Regions from separate parts of the Paenibacillus hexagrammi genome, predicted to be linked through region 1. Evidence: riboswitches for the same ligand, from Rfam matches in the RefSeq annotation. Region 1 holds a riboswitch; each other region holds the start of a gene.
The links. Region 1 has a riboswitch for cyclic di-GMP ahead of L0M14_RS17790 (hypothetical protein). Riboswitches for the same ligand answer to the same signal wherever they lie in the genome.
Positions count from the first base shown of each region.

Region 2: another riboswitch for cyclic di-GMP. It lies ahead of L0M14_RS08575 (putative motility protein); the one in region 1 lies ahead of L0M14_RS17790 (hypothetical protein).
Region 3: another riboswitch for cyclic di-GMP. It lies ahead of L0M14_RS02565 (putative bifunctional diguanylate cyclase/phosphodiesterase); the one in region 1 lies ahead of L0M14_RS17790 (hypothetical protein).

Region 1 covers NZ_CP090978.1:3,890,653-3,896,313, forward strand. Annotated here, with positions in the region: gene L0M14_RS17760 (hypothetical protein) at 1-59, shown strand, start outside; partial or broken gene L0M14_RS17765 (O-methyltransferase) at 117-765, opposite strand; partial or broken gene L0M14_RS17770 (THUMP domain-containing class I SAM-dependent RNA methyltransferase) at 910-2,063, shown strand; gene L0M14_RS17775 (hypothetical protein) at 2,015-2,269, opposite strand; partial or broken gene gloA2 (SMU1112c/YaeR family gloxylase I-like metalloprotein) at 2,256-2,653, opposite strand; gene L0M14_RS17785 (exopolyphosphatase) at 2,853-3,767, opposite strand; gene L0M14_RS17790 (hypothetical protein) at 3,893-4,198, opposite strand; cyclic di-GMP riboswitch class I at 4,301-4,393, opposite strand; gene L0M14_RS17795 (MDR family MFS transporter) at 4,507-5,661, opposite strand, start outside.
Region 2 covers NZ_CP090978.1:1,992,186-1,997,846, forward strand. Annotated here, with positions in the region: partial or broken gene pyrF (orotidine-5'-phosphate decarboxylase) at 1-372, shown strand, start outside; gene pyrE (orotate phosphoribosyltransferase) at 422-1,063, shown strand; cyclic di-GMP riboswitch class I at 1,156-1,243, shown strand; gene L0M14_RS08575 (putative motility protein) at 1,264-1,470, shown strand; gene L0M14_RS08580 (SDR family oxidoreductase) at 1,583-2,293, opposite strand; gene L0M14_RS08585 (TetR/AcrR family transcriptional regulator) at 2,348-2,929, opposite strand; gene dapA (4-hydroxy-tetrahydrodipicolinate synthase) at 3,203-4,078, shown strand; gene L0M14_RS08595 (GNAT family N-acetyltransferase) at 4,249-4,767, opposite strand; gene L0M14_RS08600 (dipeptidase) at 4,788-5,661, opposite strand, start outside.
Region 3 covers NZ_CP090978.1:569,390-575,050, forward strand. Annotated here, with positions in the region: gene infC (translation initiation factor IF-3) at 81-566, shown strand; gene L0M14_RS02555 (PadR family transcriptional regulator) at 776-1,309, shown strand; gene L0M14_RS02560 (MFS transporter) at 1,332-2,867, shown strand; cyclic di-GMP riboswitch class I at 2,961-3,049, shown strand; gene L0M14_RS02565 (putative bifunctional diguanylate cyclase/phosphodiesterase) at 3,130-5,505, shown strand.

The sequences.
Region 1 (5,661 bases):
CGACACCTACTCCCTCGTCCAAATATGATTCCCGGCAAGATCTTCAGAAAGCATCGTAGAAAAAGCGTCCTTAACTCGAGCAGCAAGGCTCAAGTGAGGACGCTTTTATTCGTTTTCTATTTCACTCTGGCTAGGGCTAAACCGTCGTAAGCGGGAAGGATCGTACTTTCTAGGCGAGGATCGGATGCTATTCTCCGGTTAAATTCACGCATCGCCTGCACAGAAGCTTTATTCTGGTTCGGGTCGACGACTTTACCGCGCATGAGTGTATTATCTCCAGCAATGATGGCTCCTGAGTTAGCCAACGTGATGGCATATTCAAGGTAGTTCGGATAATTCACTTTATCTGCGTCGATAAAGAAAAAATCAAAGCGCTCCTGCGCTTCCTCCATCTGCTTCAGATGTACGAGCGCCTCCCCCAACACGGTATTCGACCTTATCGAGGTACCCGGCTTCAGCAACATGGCGTTTGGCGATGTCTGCAAAATCCTGCTTCAGTTCCAGGGAGATCAGTTTTCCTCCTGCCTCAAGCCCCCTGGCAAGACAGATACCGCTGTATCCGCCTAATGCACCAATCTCGAGCACACGCTCCGCCTTGATCATTCTGACGAGCATGGTCAGCAATCTACCGTAACCGGGTGCGATTGAAATTTCCGGCATATTGTGCTGACGGATGCCTTCCTTGACTTTTTCCAGCTCGTTATCTTGCTCATACAACGATTCCATGTAAACTTCGGCTGACACCGTTACGGGCGAATCTGTCATATCTCCTGTCTCCTGTTCCTAAATTCTATGATTTCGTTTGTATGTACACTCTGTTTATCCTATACTTGTTAATTGTATGAGTTTTCATGCTGCTGAGCAACCTTGCCGCATGTCGGCATTCAAGGATAGAAAGGATTAAACTGCATGTCACAACTACAACTAATCGCCACCTGCCCCATGGGCCTGGAGGCCATCGTCGCACGCGAGCTTCACGAACTCGGCTATAAGGACACCAAGGTCGAGAACGGCCGCGTCATCTTCCAAGGGGACGAGCTGGCCATCTGCCGCACCAATCTATGGCTGCGAACTGCCGATCGAGTACTCATTCTAATGGGACAGTTTCCAGCGCTAACCTTTGACGAGCTGTTCGAGGGCACAAAGGCGCTCCCATGGCCGGATTTCATTCCTGAGGACGCCGAGTTTCCTGTAGAAGGCCGCTCTCATAAATCCCAGCTTTCCAGTGTACCGGCCTGTCAAGGTATCGCCAAGAAAGCGGTCGTAGAAAAAATGAAGCAGCGCTATGGTACGGAATGGTTCCGCGAAACCGGCGCGCGGTACGTCATCGAGGTCGCGCTGCTGAATGACATCGCGACACTGACGATCGATACGACCGGCCCGAGCCTTCACAAGCGCGGCTACCGCAAGCTTGTCACCGAAGCGCCGCTCAAGGAGACGATGGCTGCAGCCATGCTGCTGCTGAGCCGCTGGCGGCCGGAGCGGCCGCTCTACGACCCGTTCTGCGGGTCGGGAACGATCCCGATCGAGGCTGCGATGATCGGGTGGAACATTGCGCCGGGCCTCAGGCGCAGCTTCCCTAGCGAAGCTTGGGCATGCATCGAGCCCGAGCTATGGGAGCAGGCCCGCGACGAGGCCTACGACGCGGTTCGCGACGATGTCCCGCTGGACATCGTCGGCAGTGACATCGATAGCGAAGCCATCGATGTAGCGCTTGCCGCCGCGAAAGCGGCCGGTCTGCCAAGGAGCTCCACTTCCGAGTGGAGCCTGTGGCCAAGGCCCGCCCGCGCGGCGACTATGGCTGCGTGATCACCAACCCTCCCTATGGGGGGGAGAGGCTTGGTGATCCGAAGGAAGTCGAGCAGGCGCTGCGCCAGCTCGGCTCGATCACGGGGCAGCTGCCCACGTGGAGCGTGTTTGTGCTCAGTCCGAGCAAACAGCTCGAGCACTACATGAGCCGCCGCGCTGACAAGAAGCGCAAGCTGTTTAACGGCCGAATCGAGTGCAACCTGTTTCAATACCTCGGACCGCTGCCACCAAGAAAACCGCTGGAGCAGTCCTGATAAACAAGAAAATCCCGAAACGACTTGTCCGCTTCAGCAGCACTCTGCTGCGAGCAGGTCATCCTTCGGGATTTTTTTGATTTGGCGATAAGCCACCAGATAAGCGGGATCCAAACGATTAGCGAAAGCAGCACGCTCCATAAGCAGCCTTTGGCGAAGCTAAGCTTAGAACGGTGCTCCAGCTGTTTATCCTCACGATTCAACATGCTCTACCAACTCCAAGGGGAGCCCATCCGGATCGGTAAAGAACGTATAGCGTGCTCCTGTAACAGGATCGATTCGCACCGGCTCTACGCTTACCCCCCCTTACTTTCAAGCTCTCTCACGCTAGCATCCATATCCGCTACAGCGAACGCCAAATGCCGCAGACCCCGGGCCTCGGGCTGGTCCACCCGCTCCGGCGGGTTCGGGAAGGAGAACAGCTCAATTTGCTCCTTCTCTCCAATAAGCAGATCCAGCTTATACGATTGACGCTCCTCCCGGAATGTTTCATGAAGTACCGTCAGACCAAGTACATCCACATAAAAATGCTTCGACCTCGCGTAGTCTGAACAAATGATCGCAGCATGGTGAATACGTTCTAATTTCACACCTGATCCCTCCCGTACTTTGTTGTTCCATCATACATGCACTTGATTCCAGCATGCAACATGATCTTAAACTAACTATACATAGCATGATGCGACTAAAATGCGGAATGGAGCTACCGCCTATCAATAACCTACAGCTAGGCTTTCGAAGAAAAAGCCGCAGCAGGCGGCTTCATCCTGGTGCGGCTCACATCACGTATTATCCGTCTTTTCTCATTGTTGCAATTAGCTGCTCAAGAACGACATTAGCCTGCTCATAAGGCACCTGGCAAGTACCGGCTGCATGATGACCGCCTCCGCCATTGCTCAGCATTAGCTTACCCACGTTGGTCTGTGACGTGCGATTCACAATGCTGTGGCCGCACGCGAATACACAGTTTTGCTTATTGCGTCCATCCACAATCCAAATGGATATATTTTGTTCAGGGTATAGCGCGTATACCATAAATCGATTCCCCGGGTAGATCGTCTCTACGTCCCGAAGATCCGTAATGATAACGTTCCCTTCCGTACGCGTATACTTGCCCAGCATTTCCCGATATAAAGCATCCAATTCAAAATAACGGTCAACCCGTTCCTTCACATCCGGAAGCTCCATAATTTCTTCTACCGTTTTGGTTGCGCAGTGCTCGACCAGATCTTCCATCAATTGATAGTTGCTGATCCGATAATCTCGGTATCGACCCAATCCCGTTCTGGCATCCATGATGAACGAAAGAAGATCCCATCCTTTGGGATTCAGGATATCTTCTTTACTGAACTGGGCTGAATCCGCCTTATCTACGCCTTCCATAATATTATCGATATCACCGAATGTGTCTTTGCCGCCGTAATAATCGTATACTACTCTGGCTGCGCTTGGAGCGATCCGAGTCTCGCCTTTAAACTCGACCTTCTCCCCCATTCTTTCCAGCTCACTGGAATGATGGTCAAACCATAGACCGCATCCTGCTACATAAGGAACATTGGCTAGAATATCATTCTCCGTCACTTCAATCAAACCGTCCTGCATATCCTTGGGGTGAACAAACTTCATCTCATCCACCATATTTAATTTCTTGAAGAGCATCGCACAAACAAGGCCATCAAAATCGGAACGTGTAATTAATCGCATGCTAATGTATTCCTCCCAATAGTCCTAAAGCACTACTAACTGTCCTCCTCATAATTATACCGTTCTTGTCGATCAGTGACAACGCTTTTGTCGAACTTGATCGACAAAAAAAGAACGATTCAACCCTAATTAGGCTGAATCGTTCTCATCTTAAACGTCAAGCATTGATACAATCTGGATAAAAATGCTTCTACCTGAGACAAAGGCGGAAGCTTGACGGAAAGCTTAACCTCGCCTTTCCAATAAAAAATAAGAATGCTATTATTTCGTCCATGAAACATTTCAATATCCCAACAAGCTTCATTAAGCAGGTACTCTTCGCGGTTTATGACCAGCTTCGTTCCATCTGTGGACGGCACAAGTCTGGCAACATGGTTACCGCACAGTGACGTGACCGCCTCTTCTTCATTTAGCATCCATTCAGGCTGCATGCTGCCAAATCCTCCCTTTAACCCATTCTTTTTCTCTCTAAAATAAGAAAAGCCCACCTGTTATGCCGACTAGAGAGGGCTCATGCTGTCATCATCCTGAACCTCGGCGGCTGGCTGGCAGCTTGTCCATTTACGGTCAAGCAAGCCCCTCTAGCTTTGCGTCGCTGGCTTTCGCCAGGTTTGCCTTTATCGAGCAGTATCGAAAGCTGTCAAACATTGCTTTTACTACTATCAAGGATAAGGTAAGTTTTAGCGAAATCGAATACTCTATTATGCCTATTTTACAACAATAAGATAGGTAAAAGGAACTAATTTTCGAAAATTTCTTGTTTTAACCTATTTTGTGTTGCTTGTAATCGTCGTATTCCTGTCATATAGAATAAGGTACCGCTTAAAGTAAGAATAGACATCGTGAGAAAAAGGACATTCCCACCGAAGGAGGAAAGCAGCAAGCCTCCAATCCATGGACCCGCAAAATGCCCGATATTCGTAAAGGTTTGCGCCCCAAAATACGTGCCCCTCATATTCTCGGGAGCAAGCTTATCTATGAGCACATTCGCAGCGGGATAATTTAAGATTTCACCCATCGTAAAAACAACCATAGAAATGACTAGCGCGGCGGCGGAATGAGAGAAAGCAAATCCGACGTCGCCCAGTGCAAACATCAAGTTTCCTGCAGCAATGGCAACGAATGGTCTGAATCTTTCTGCCCATTTCGTTAATGGAATTTGCATAGAAATCACCGCGATCGCATTCACACTCATCAGCAGTGCAAATATTTTCACTCCGTCGCTAAAGCTCTGTTCCATATATTGGGATAAGGTGACCATAACCTGCGAATAGCCGATCGCGCCGACAATCCCGCCAGTGATGTAGTATCGGAAGGTTATGTCACTTCGAATGATGGACCAGGCTGCGCGAAGGGTAACCGGCGCTTTTTTCTCCCCTTCGATACTCTTTATCCCGAAATAGGACAGCAGCAGCCATAGTGCTATCGCGTATATCAAATAAACGACTCCCGTGAGAAGAAAAGGAAGAGCACCGTCCAGCGTTGCAAAATAAGCGCCCAAGAGGGGACCGACAGCAACGCCCACATTGATAGCCATATATCTCATAGAGAAAACTTTGAATCGCTTAGCCGGTTCGGTGAGATCAGCCATTAATGCTTGCGATACCGGTTCATAGAACGATCGGCATAAGCCGTTTACCATGTTCAGCAGCATAAAGCATACAGGAAGGCTGACGAATGAAAACCCGGTAAAAACAAAAGCCCAGCCGAATAAAGCAGCCAGCATGATAATCCGTCGTCCGAATGCATCCGACAGCGTTCCGCCAATAAAGCCGCCTGCTGTTCCCGCCAGCGCTCCCATCCCGATGACAACACCGATCATGACTTCGCTCATCGAGGTATGCTTGGCTAGATAGATAGCCAGGAAAGGCAAACTCATGGAGGACGCGGCTCT
Region 2 (5,661 bases), 1.9 Mb from region 1:
CGCCCGATTGTTATCGGCGTCACGCAGCTGACCAGCACCAGCCAGCAGGTGCTGAATGAAGAGATCGGCCTGCCGGGCTCGGTTGAGCAGGCCGTCATTCAATATGCCCGCCTGGCGCAAGCGGCAGGGCTGCAGGGCGTCGTCGCGTCACCGCTTGAGGTGACGCAGATCAAGGCGGCGTGCGGTGACGGTTTCGTCACCGTGACGCCTGGTATCCGCCCTGCGGGCGCGGATATCGGCGACCAGTCGCGCGTCATGACGCCGGCGGAGGCTTTCGCGCAGGGCACCGACTTTGTGGTGATCGGCCGTCCGATTACCGGCGCTGCCGATCCCCGCGCGGCGATCGAGTCGATCATCGACTCAGTCGTGTAAGTCTACATCAGCCAGTACCTGAAAAAACGAAGGGATGGATACGGAACCCATGAGTCAGCTTACGACGATTGCGAAGCAAATCGCTTCTTCACTTTTAGAAATCGAGGCTGTAGCGCTTAGACCGCATCAGCCTTTCACCTGGACTTCTGGTTTGAAGTCCCCGATCTATTGCGATAACCGGTTGACGATGTCTTATCCGGCGATTCGCGAACTCATTGCCGATGGATTTGCGGCGCTCATTAAGGAGAAGTTCCCAGAAGCAGAAGTCGTTGCCGGTACAGCAACAGCAGGCATTCCTCACGCAGCCTGGGTTGCTCAAAAGCTTGGTCTTCCGATGATCTATATTCGTGATAAAGCGAAAGGTCACGGTAAAGAGAATTTGATTGAAGGCTCCGTAAAGCCCGGACAAAAAGTCATCGTCATTGAGGACTTGATTTCGACTGGAGGCAGCTCGCTGAAGGCAGCAATTGCCGTTAACGAAGCGGGCGCAACAGCGCTCGGAGTCCTAGCGATTTTCTCCTACGAGTTGGATAAAGCCGTTAATGCATTCCAAGAAGCGGGTATGCCGCTTCATACGCTTTCCAACTACACTTCCTTGTTGGAAGTAGCGCTTGAGCAAGGCAAAATTAAGTCCGAAGACATGGAGCTTTTGCGTTCCTGGAGAGCGAATCCTGCTGCTTTCGGCGTATAATTCGGTCGAATTCTGTAGGAAATTGACGTGTATGGATTGACGGATCAGGGCGAAGTACCTATACTTAATGTATGTATTGGCAATGCCTTACATCTGCGAAATGGCAAATGGTGTGAAAGCACCAGACGCAAAGCTAAAGGGGCTAATCGGCTTGAGGTCGAACGCCAGCCAGCTGCCGAACGATGAGAGGAGGATTCTTCATGAGTGTAAATGCCATGCTATCCGCAATCGGAAGCGGGGACGCTGTTAAGCAAGCAGTAGGAATTAAGCTGCTGAGCAAGACAAACGATGCGCAAACGGCGCAAGCGAACGTGATGCTGCAGGATTTTGCTAAGTCACAACAGAAAATTTCAGCTGCTGCATCTGCGACACCGCATTTAGGACAAAATATTGATGTAAGAGCATAAATCTTGAGTTACTAAGGAAAGTACGGTGTGAAAATCCGTGCTTTCCTTTTTTATTTGTCTTAGGTCTAGCTGTAAAATTGAAATAAGCTCAGGTTTTCACATTTGTAACTGGTTACCATGGAAGCTGATCTCTTTTGTGGAAGAAGCCGCCTGTGGGCCCATCTGGGGGAAGCGTAGCTAGCCAAACTGCACTTTCTGCACCCTCGCTGATCTCCATCGGAGCGCTAGAGCCGCCCATATCCGTTTTTACCCAACCCGGATGACAGGCATTGACCTTAATCATGGTGTCGCGTAGAGAGATAGATAACTGTACGGTCCAGGCATTCATCGCGGCTTTAGATGTTGTGTAAGCAGGAGCAGATCTTTCACCGTACATGGGATTGGACAGCAATGTTCCGAGTGATCCTAGAATACTGGATTGATTCACAATTCTGCCTGCGGGGCTTGCTTTAATCCAAGGGAGCAGAGCCTCCGTTAGCGCTTGAGGGCCGAAAAGATTCACTTCAAAGCTGGCTCGAATCGCATCGAGATAGTTTTCAAGATGATCTGTATATACACCTGCATTATTGACAAGAACATCAAGCTTTCCATATTCAGCTTCTATTCTTTTCGCAACTGCTTCGATATGCACACTATTGGTCACATCCAGTTCAACACCGTGCGCTTCTATGTTCTCCTCTTGCAGCAAAAGAGCTGCTGTCTCCGACTTGTTCTTATTTCGAGCTCCGAGAAGTACGATAAAGCCCAATCGGCCCAACTGCCGTCCAATCTCAAGCCCTATTCCTTTGTAGGCTCCAGTAATTAAAGCAACTTGCTTTGTCATGTAAGTACCTCACAATCATATAATGTACCGATCAGTACAAAACTACGAAAAAAATTAATCGAGCATTTTGATGATTTGATGTATGGCCTGTTCAACGACTGAATGGTCTGGGCACGATTTCATCGTGACTGCTAGGCCCACGGCCGCGATAACAATGGCGCCTGCTATGGAAGAGGCATCTAAATTTTGTGAGAATTCTCCTGTATGTATGCCATTCTCCACAACTGACTGAATCAATGCAGTCAGCTGTTGCTGGTACTCTCTTGTGAACTGGGTAAATGGTTGATGATGTGGGGCTAATTCAACAATTGTGTTCACACACATGCAGCCCAGCTCAGGCTTACGCCCATCGCCGCTGTCAGCAATCCCCTGTAGATAGAGAAGGATGGCGGATCTAGCTGAGGGAGCGTTTTGAAGTTTTTGACGAATGAAGATGAGACTGCGCTCGGCATAAAGCGTTAAAGCAGCTTGAAACAACGATTCTTTTCCGCCGAACGTGGCGTATAGGCTCGGACGTTGAATACCCATGGCACGCGTTAAATCGGTGAGGGACGTAGCTTCATAGCCTTTCTCCCAAAAAACCATCATGGCGGCAGTCAATGCTGTATGTTCATCAAATTCCCGTGGTCTTACCATAATCTAATTCCTTTCTGTACTGATCGGTATAAAATGAGTGTACGCGATACGATTATCCGTGTCAAGGTATTAAATAACGTTCGAATGTTACTTGGAAGCATGTAAATGTTGCAATCGGGATTTGAAGTTAGAACGCTTATTATTAATATTTTTGATGACCTCTATTATTATTTATAGCTAACTGTGATGATAGCTTCCATGCTACAGTGTAACTACAACATAATGAAAGCTCGGACGCTCACGCCCGAAGGATGATAGATGGAGGAATGCAGGATGCTGACGGAAAATGATCTTAAAGGCTTATATGTACCGGTTATTACACCATTTGACGAGGAATATGAACTAGACGTTGCTTCATTCTATAATTTGACCTATCACTTGTTTGAAGATGAAATCAATGGCCTAGTTGTGGGTGGTACAACGGGCGAGTCGCCAGGTTTGTCTAGTGATGAGATGGCGCTTATGTTCACGACGGCGCAAACGGCCAGGCAGGCTGCAGCGGTTGATGTTCCGATTATTGTTGGAACGGGGACGAACGATACGATGGCTACCGTCAAAAAGACGGAGCATGCTGCTGAGCTTGGCGCAGATGCTGCTCTTGTGGTGGTTCCCTACTACAACCGCCCTAGCCAAAAAGGAATTATTGAGCATTTCCGCCGTGTTGCGGAGGTAGGTCTACCGGTCATTCTATATGAAATTCCACATCGAACAGGCGTGACACTTGAGCTGGATACGGTTAGATCGATCCTGGATTTGGATGGTGTCATTGGCATGAAAGATAGTACTCCTTCTATTCATCTGGTTTCCGAGTTATCCCGCTTGGGATCTAAACCGGTTCTTTGCGGAGATGATGCGCTGTTATTTGCAGCACTATGCTGCGGAGCGAAAGGTGCCATGAGTGCTACGGCGAATATGGAGACAGAACGTTTTGTAGATTTGCTCAAGGATTTCGAAGAGGGTCGCATTACTGAGAGCAAACAGCAATTCGAACAGCTATCGCCTCTGATTCGATTGCTGTTTGCAGAGCCGAATCCTGCGCCGCTAAAATGGATGCTCGCTCAGAGGGGACTCATCGAATCGGATACGCTTCGTCTGCCTATGGTGCCTGTAGGGGACAGCTTGAGAGAGCATTTAGCAAAGTACGTGTAATCTTGTAGGGCTACTCTATAAAAAACGCTTATTGGTGGCCAAAGGTAAAAGGCCTCAATAAGCGTTTTTCTATACGAATGTTAAATTTCCCTGTTCGTCACGAAGCTGCCATTTGGATTCAAAGTTACGAACAGCTTTCATAGACATCTTCTTGCACGGTAGTTCTTACCCTACTCCAGCACCCGCTTGCCGACAATGATGAGATCCCGCTCGATGCCATCCAACTCGGCGATTCTTGGCAGCTGGGCCCAATTATCGAAGCCGAAGCTTTTGAACAGCTTCAAGCTAGGGTCATTGTGGCCGAATATAAAGCCGAGCAGCGTCTTTATGTTCAGTTTCGGACAAGCGTCGATAGCCTGCTGCAGCAAAAAACGTCCGATTCCTTGCCCGCGGCAGGCCTCGTCGAGATAAATGCTAACCTCGGCGGTTGCCTGATAAGCAGGTCTTCCGTAAAACGATTGAAAACATAACCAACCGCAAATCTTTCCACTCTGTTCCAGTACCCAGAGAGGACGGAAGTCAGGTGAATGCTCGTGGAACCATCGTTCTCTGCTTGAGACGGGAACAGGCTCTGTGTCCGCAGTAACCATTCGGCCTGCAACCGTTGAATTGTAGATACGAACGATTTCCGCTAAATCTTCAAGATTTGCATCCCGGATCGTTAACTTGTTGATATCTATGTTAGTCATGTTGTTCCAGTTCCCCTTATTTATTCATTAGACTGGGCGATCTTTAGCCAAAAGCGAGATATGGTCTCTAGGCCTTTATCCCAATTCTCCAAATGGAAATGTTCATTCGGAGCGTGCAGGTTTTCTCCGGGCAGTCCAAAACCTAGCATGACGACTGGCGCCTCCAGAAGCCGTCCGAATACTTCCACAATTGGAATGGAACCGCCGCTTCGCGTATATACCGGATAGGCGCCATAGGTTTCTTCGTACGCTTTTGCAGCGGAAACCATGACCGGGTGATCGATAGGCGTAATGAACGGGTTCCCCCATAACGATCGCTTCACGGATACTTGGACACCTGCAGGTGTATGCTTAACCACATGATCTTCAATAGCATCCATGACATGATCAGGTACCTGCGCGGCAACAAGGCGGCAGGCGATTTTGGCAGTAGCCAGATTCGGGATGATCGGTTTGATGCCTTCTCCTTGAAAGCCACCGCTGACGGAAGTGATCTCTAGCGTCGGCCGGGATGTCGTTTGCTCATAGAACGAATACCCTTTTTCCCCGTAGAGATCTTTGACCTGCAAGTCTTTACGAATTTTCTCCTCATCGGGCTCGACTTTCTTAAAGGCCTCCCGTTCTTGTTGCGATAAAGGAATGACTTCGTCATAGAAGCCTTCCACAGCCACTCTGCCTTCGGCATCATGAAAGGAGGCGAGAAGCTCAGAGAGCGCATGAATCGGATTTTGAACAGCTCCGCCATACAATCCAGAATGAAGATCGCTATTCGCGCCTTGAACAGAGAGCTCAATACCCGCAAGTCCTCGCAGTCCATACATTAAAGTAGGCTGACCCGGTCCATGCATCTGAGTATCCGAAAGCGTGATGAGATCAGCTGCAAGCTTGTCAGTA
Region 3 (5,661 bases), 3.2 Mb from region 1:
AGGTGGGCATCTCCTTCAAGTTACGCATAGGTCAAACGCTCTTCGTAAGCGATTATATCGAAAGAACAGGGGAAATCTCAATGATTAAGAACGAAAAAATTAAAGCATCCGAGGTGCAGCTTACTGGGGTGAATGGCGAGGACTTGGGTATGATGTCCCGGGATGAGGCACTAGCCTTAGCGAAGCAGCTAAAAGTGGATCTGGTCTGCACCTCGCTGATGAGCAGTCCGCCGCCCTGCAAGCTCGTTGGAGCCAGTAAGGCTAAGCAGGAGGCGCTGCAGGACAAGCAAAAAGCAAGGAAGCAGGAACAAGGCGCCAAAGTCAAGGAGCTCCGTTTGACTCCTCATATCGAGGACCATGACCTGGAGACCAAACGTCAGCAGGCTGAGCGCATTTTGCGTGCGGGGGATGCCATTCAGTTTGTTGTTCGCATTCAAGGCAAAGAAGGCGCTCAGGCAAAGGCGCTCTTGGAATCGCTATTACGCGATTTGAAGCACGCAGGCAGCCCGAGAACAGGCATACAGCTTAGCGGTAAGCAAGCGGCTGTGCTTGTGGATCCGCAATAATTCGTGGCGGTGACATACATTCACGTACCTAACGTGCTAAAGCTCAAGAGGCAGAGTAAGCCTCGTGGTCTTGGGCACGTTTTTTTGCATATTGGACAAATAAACAAATTATTAACCTATAAATAACTGATATATGTTGAATCGATATATGGATTGTGGTAATTTATGTATAGAACAAGAAATGATCGCACAAACAGGGAGGATTCAGCATGAACAGTCAGGATGTAATTCTTGGTGTCTTGATGAAGCGCAAGCTATCCGGGTATGACATTAAGCAGTTATTTGAGACGATTTTCTCATACTTCTACAATGCCAGCTTTGGCACGATCTACCCCACGCTAGCCAAGATGGAAAAGGAAGGTCTGATCAGCAAGGAAAGCATTATCCAAGAAGGGAAGCCGAATAAGAATGTGTTTACCATTACGGAGGAAGGCAAGAGAAGATTTGCTGCTTATATCGCAAGTCCGATTACACCGAATGAATTGAAATCGGACTTTATGATGCGAATGTTCTTCGGAGAGTATACAGAAGCTGATCAGATTAAGGAGTGGCTTGAGCTCGGCATCCAGGAGCAAGAAGCGGAGCTGCACAAGCTGAGAGAGGATTATAAGCGCTATAAACCGGGGATGTCCGTTACTCAGGAAATCTGCATTCGAATCGGTCTTGCGCAGGTGGAGGCTACATTGCTCAGTCTGCAGGAGGGATACAAACGGGTTCTTGCAAAGGAAGCCGATAACCAATAAACAATAAGGAGGTTTCACATTTATGAATAACAAACGGGCAGGGTTTATTGTCCTGGCTATGGCGCTTGGTCTGCTGATGTCTTCATTAGATAATACGATCACATCGGCGGCAATTAGCCACATTATTAGCGATATTAACGGGTTTGACAGAATAAGCTGGGTCTTTACGGCTTATATGCTGGCAGCGACGAGCACCATGCTCGTATTCGGTAAGCTGTCGGATATGTTCGGGAGGAAGCTGTTCTATTTGATTGGTATTACCGTCTTTCTTCTTGGGTCCGCTCTCTGCGGGATGGCTCAGGATATGACTCAATTAATCGTGTTCCGTGCGATTCAAGGGGTAGGTTCGGGCGCGCTGCTGCCGATCAGCTTCACCATTATTTATACGATCTTCTCCGATCCCAAACAGGCAGCCAAGCTGTCTGGTGTGTTTGCAGCAATCTTCGGCCTATCTTCTGTTGCCGGACCGCAGATCGGAACGTTTTTGGCGGAGCATTGGGGTTGGCGATGGTGCTTTTACGTAAATTTGCCGCTCGGTATTCTGTCGTTTATAACTTTATTGCTGACGCTGCAAGAATCTCGTTCGGAGCATCGCCCGAAGATCGACTATTTGGGGACACTGCTGCTCATCGTCTCTACGGTTTCCTTCATGCTGGCGCTGGAGTGGGGAGGCAAGAAGTTTGCTTGGGGCTCCTGGCCGATCATAGCCATGATGGGAGCGGCTGTGGTGGTAGGCTATTTGTTCGTGCAGGTGGAACGCAAAGCCCAAGAGCCGGTGCTGCCGCTTCCTTTGTTCAAAAATCGTATGGTAGTCGCGATTGTGTTAGCTTGTCTTTGCCAAGGTGCTATCATGTTCTCCGCAATTGCCTACTTGCCGATCTTTTCTACTGCTGTGCTTGGGCAGGCTAATTCGAATGGACTCCTGACGCCAATGATGTTTTCCTTAATGGTAGGCGCGGTTTTGTTCGGATTTTTCCAGAGATTTTTTAGCTTCCGAGCTGTTATTGCCTTTAGTATGGCAGCAGGAATTGTTGTCAGTTATTTGCTAAGCATAGTCAGTCACGATGCTTCCAAGTGGTACATGATTGTGCTGATGGTGATCCTGGGGGTTGGAGCCGTGGGGCCGCTGATGAGCGTAGCCCAAAATGCGGTGGCGATGAGTGTAGAACGCAAATATATCGGAGTCAGCTCCTCGATTGTCGGATTCTGGCGCAATATTGGAGGTGTGCTGGGAGCCTCTATCATGGCTACGATAGTGAATAATGATTATCAAAGCTTGATTCAAGCGGGTGCTGAGTCGCACCATATCCCCGTGGAGAAAATAGCCGAGATAGCCAATCCGGAGCAGCTGATTCGGGCAAATCATGCGATTCCTGCAGAAATGCTGAATTTCATCCGCGATTCTCTCGGTACCGCTATCAATCATGGCTTTATCCTGCCGATGGTGTTCGGAGCAGTAGGTCTCCTCGCAGCTTTTATTGCCGGACCATTACGATATGTAGATCCTGCTGCACAAGCACAATCGGCCAAACAAACGGTTGTATCGGACCTTGCCTAATTCAGGATCTTATTGACGGATTTTGGAGGATTATGATATAAAATAACTAGGAAATAAGACCTAACGTTTTTGTGAAAACATATACAATTCTTAAAGAGATAAAGGCAAACTTGATGAAAGTCAAGGACGCAAAGCTATAGGGGCTACACGGGCTCATTCCCGTATGCCAGCCAGTTCCCGCTTTAGGCCAATTAAAGGAACCTTAAAGCAAGGTTTCTTTTTTTGTCTAGGATGGAATAACAAGATAATGAGGTGCAGCAGCATGACCGCTTACTTAGTGTCCATACTACTCTATGTAATTCCGATATTCTTGTTATTTTACATGACACTTGAGGTCTACAGGCGGGACCCCGGTAATGAACTAAACCGTGTAGCCGCGCTATTTTTCTTTACCACCCTGCTATTTTTTATCTCAAACTTTTTATTCAGCATGGTCCCGATATCGTACGCCGTACATCTGGTGCTGAAGGTATATTATTTGTCTTCATATGTATTAATGTGTCTGGCGCTTCACTTTTGTAAGGGGATATCAGGCCGCTATCTAACGATGTCCAAGAGCCTGTATACCGCTCTTTGCTATGCTCCTATGGTCCCGGCGGTGCTGCTGTTTATTCCGGTTGATTGGATTTCCGTTACCTTTACCGAAAGCGGCCTATGGCGCTATCAGCACCCTAGCCTCGTGTTAAACATCATGACTTTAGGCAGCGGTTTCTACACGATTGTTGTATGTACGGTATTCGTTGCTAGCGGTTTTAGACATGTGAAGAAGTTCGATTTGAATGTAAAAAGAAAACAAATGCGAACTCTGCTTCTAGGCGTGCTATATGCCAGTGCATGGGCAATTCCGTTCACCCTGAACAAAAGGCCATCCTTTTTGCCGGATTCGGTCAATGTTCCGGAGTTTGGAAGCTATGCCATATTGATTTTCACTTACTTTTTAAGAAAAGCCATGGTCAAATATGATTTGTTGCCTTCCATCGAGCGGAAATATAAAGCGCTATATGAGTTGTCGCCGTTGTCGATGATCACGATTGATGCGGACGGATTCATCAAAGATATCAACCCGCAGGGTGCAAACCTGCTGCAGATGGCTCCTAATGAGCTTCTGTCTCAGCAGATTGAAGAATTTATGTTTCCGTATTCCTTGGAACAGGCGCGCTCTTATGACCATCCACTGGAAAAAGGAGCTGTCATTCGTGGGGACTTCATGATACTGACCCGCTCAGGCGTAAAAAAATATGTAAAAGCGGAGAGCCAGTTTATTGAATCACAGGATGAAGTTTTGCAGTATGTGGTGTTACTGGATGTGACCTCAGCCAAAGAGGCGGAGGAGCAGGTCATGTATATCTCTTATCATGATAAATTGACGGGGCTTGTGAACCGAGAATACTTTCATCGCCAGCTCGTGCGCCATCTGACAGGATGTAAGCGCACTCCTTTTGCTGTCATGCTGCTCGATCTGGACGAATTTAAGCAAATCAATGATACTCAAGGGCATGTTGTTGGTGATTTTATATTAAAGAAGGTGGCGGAACAGCTGCTTGCTCTGACACCGAGGGATGTCACGGTAGCCCGACTGGGCGGAGATGAATTCGCTTTGATTGTGCCCGGACTTGTAGATCGGGAGCAAATTGCGGAGCTGGCCCGGCAAATTTTGATGGGCTTCAAAATTCCGTTTAGCTATGAAGAGCAATCGTTTTACATGACCTCCAGCATGGGAATCTGCTGTTTTCCCGAGCATGGCGAAAGTCCGGATGAGCTGCTTCAATTTGCGGATATTGCGATGTATCAGGCCAAGAAGTTGGGACGAAATCAGTTTGCTTTGTACGAAGCTTCTCTGCATCATGAGGAGCAGGATCGTCATCTGATGAATCTGGGAGTTCGCAAAGGGCTCGAGGAAGGGGAATTCGTCCTTCATTATCAACCGCAAATCGACGTTCGATCCGGTACTGTGATCGGAGTAGAAGCTTTGATCCGATGGAACCGGCCCGACGTAGGCTTCGTACCGCCGAATGAATTTATTCCGCTTGCAGAAGAATCCGGTATTATCGTGGAGATTGGATATTGGGTGCTGGATACAGCATGTCAACAGCTTCAGCACTGGCTTCAGTCCGGCATGGCGCCGATTTCGATGTCGATCAACCTGTCGGCCAAACAGTTCCTGGATGTCCACTTCTCTGGCAGGCTAGCGGAAACCTTGGAGAGAACAGGAATTGAGCCTCATCTGCTATGCTTGGAAATCACAGAGAATACGGCGATGTATGACAGCGAGCATGTCATGAACATTTGTCAGGAGATTATGAATCTGGGAGTGAAGCTTTCGATTGACGATTTTGGCACCGGATATTCCTCGTTAGCACTTCTTAAGCGATTGTCGGTGCATTCGATCAAGATTGATAGATCCTTTGTCAAAGATATGCTAGGTTCTGAGAATGATAAGGCAATCATTCATGCCATTATCGCGATGTCCCATTCACTCGGCAAAAGAGTGGTGGCTGAAGGCGTAGAGGAGCAGGAGCAGTGGGAAATGCTGCAAGGACTTGGTTGCGACGAAATCCAAGGCTATTATATCAGCCGTCCTCTTCCAGCGAAGGATTTGATCCATTTTCTATCTGGATCCAAGCGGATGGGAGCATAATACTAGAGCAGGAAGCTGTCGAAATGGACGGCTTCTTTGGTTTTTTCGGACAACCAAATTGTGGTAACATAGGGGTACCCTGAATCCTTAAAAGATTTATTCATTTTCACGGATTCAGGGGTGATACATGTATGTAGGCTTATACCGGTAGATGAG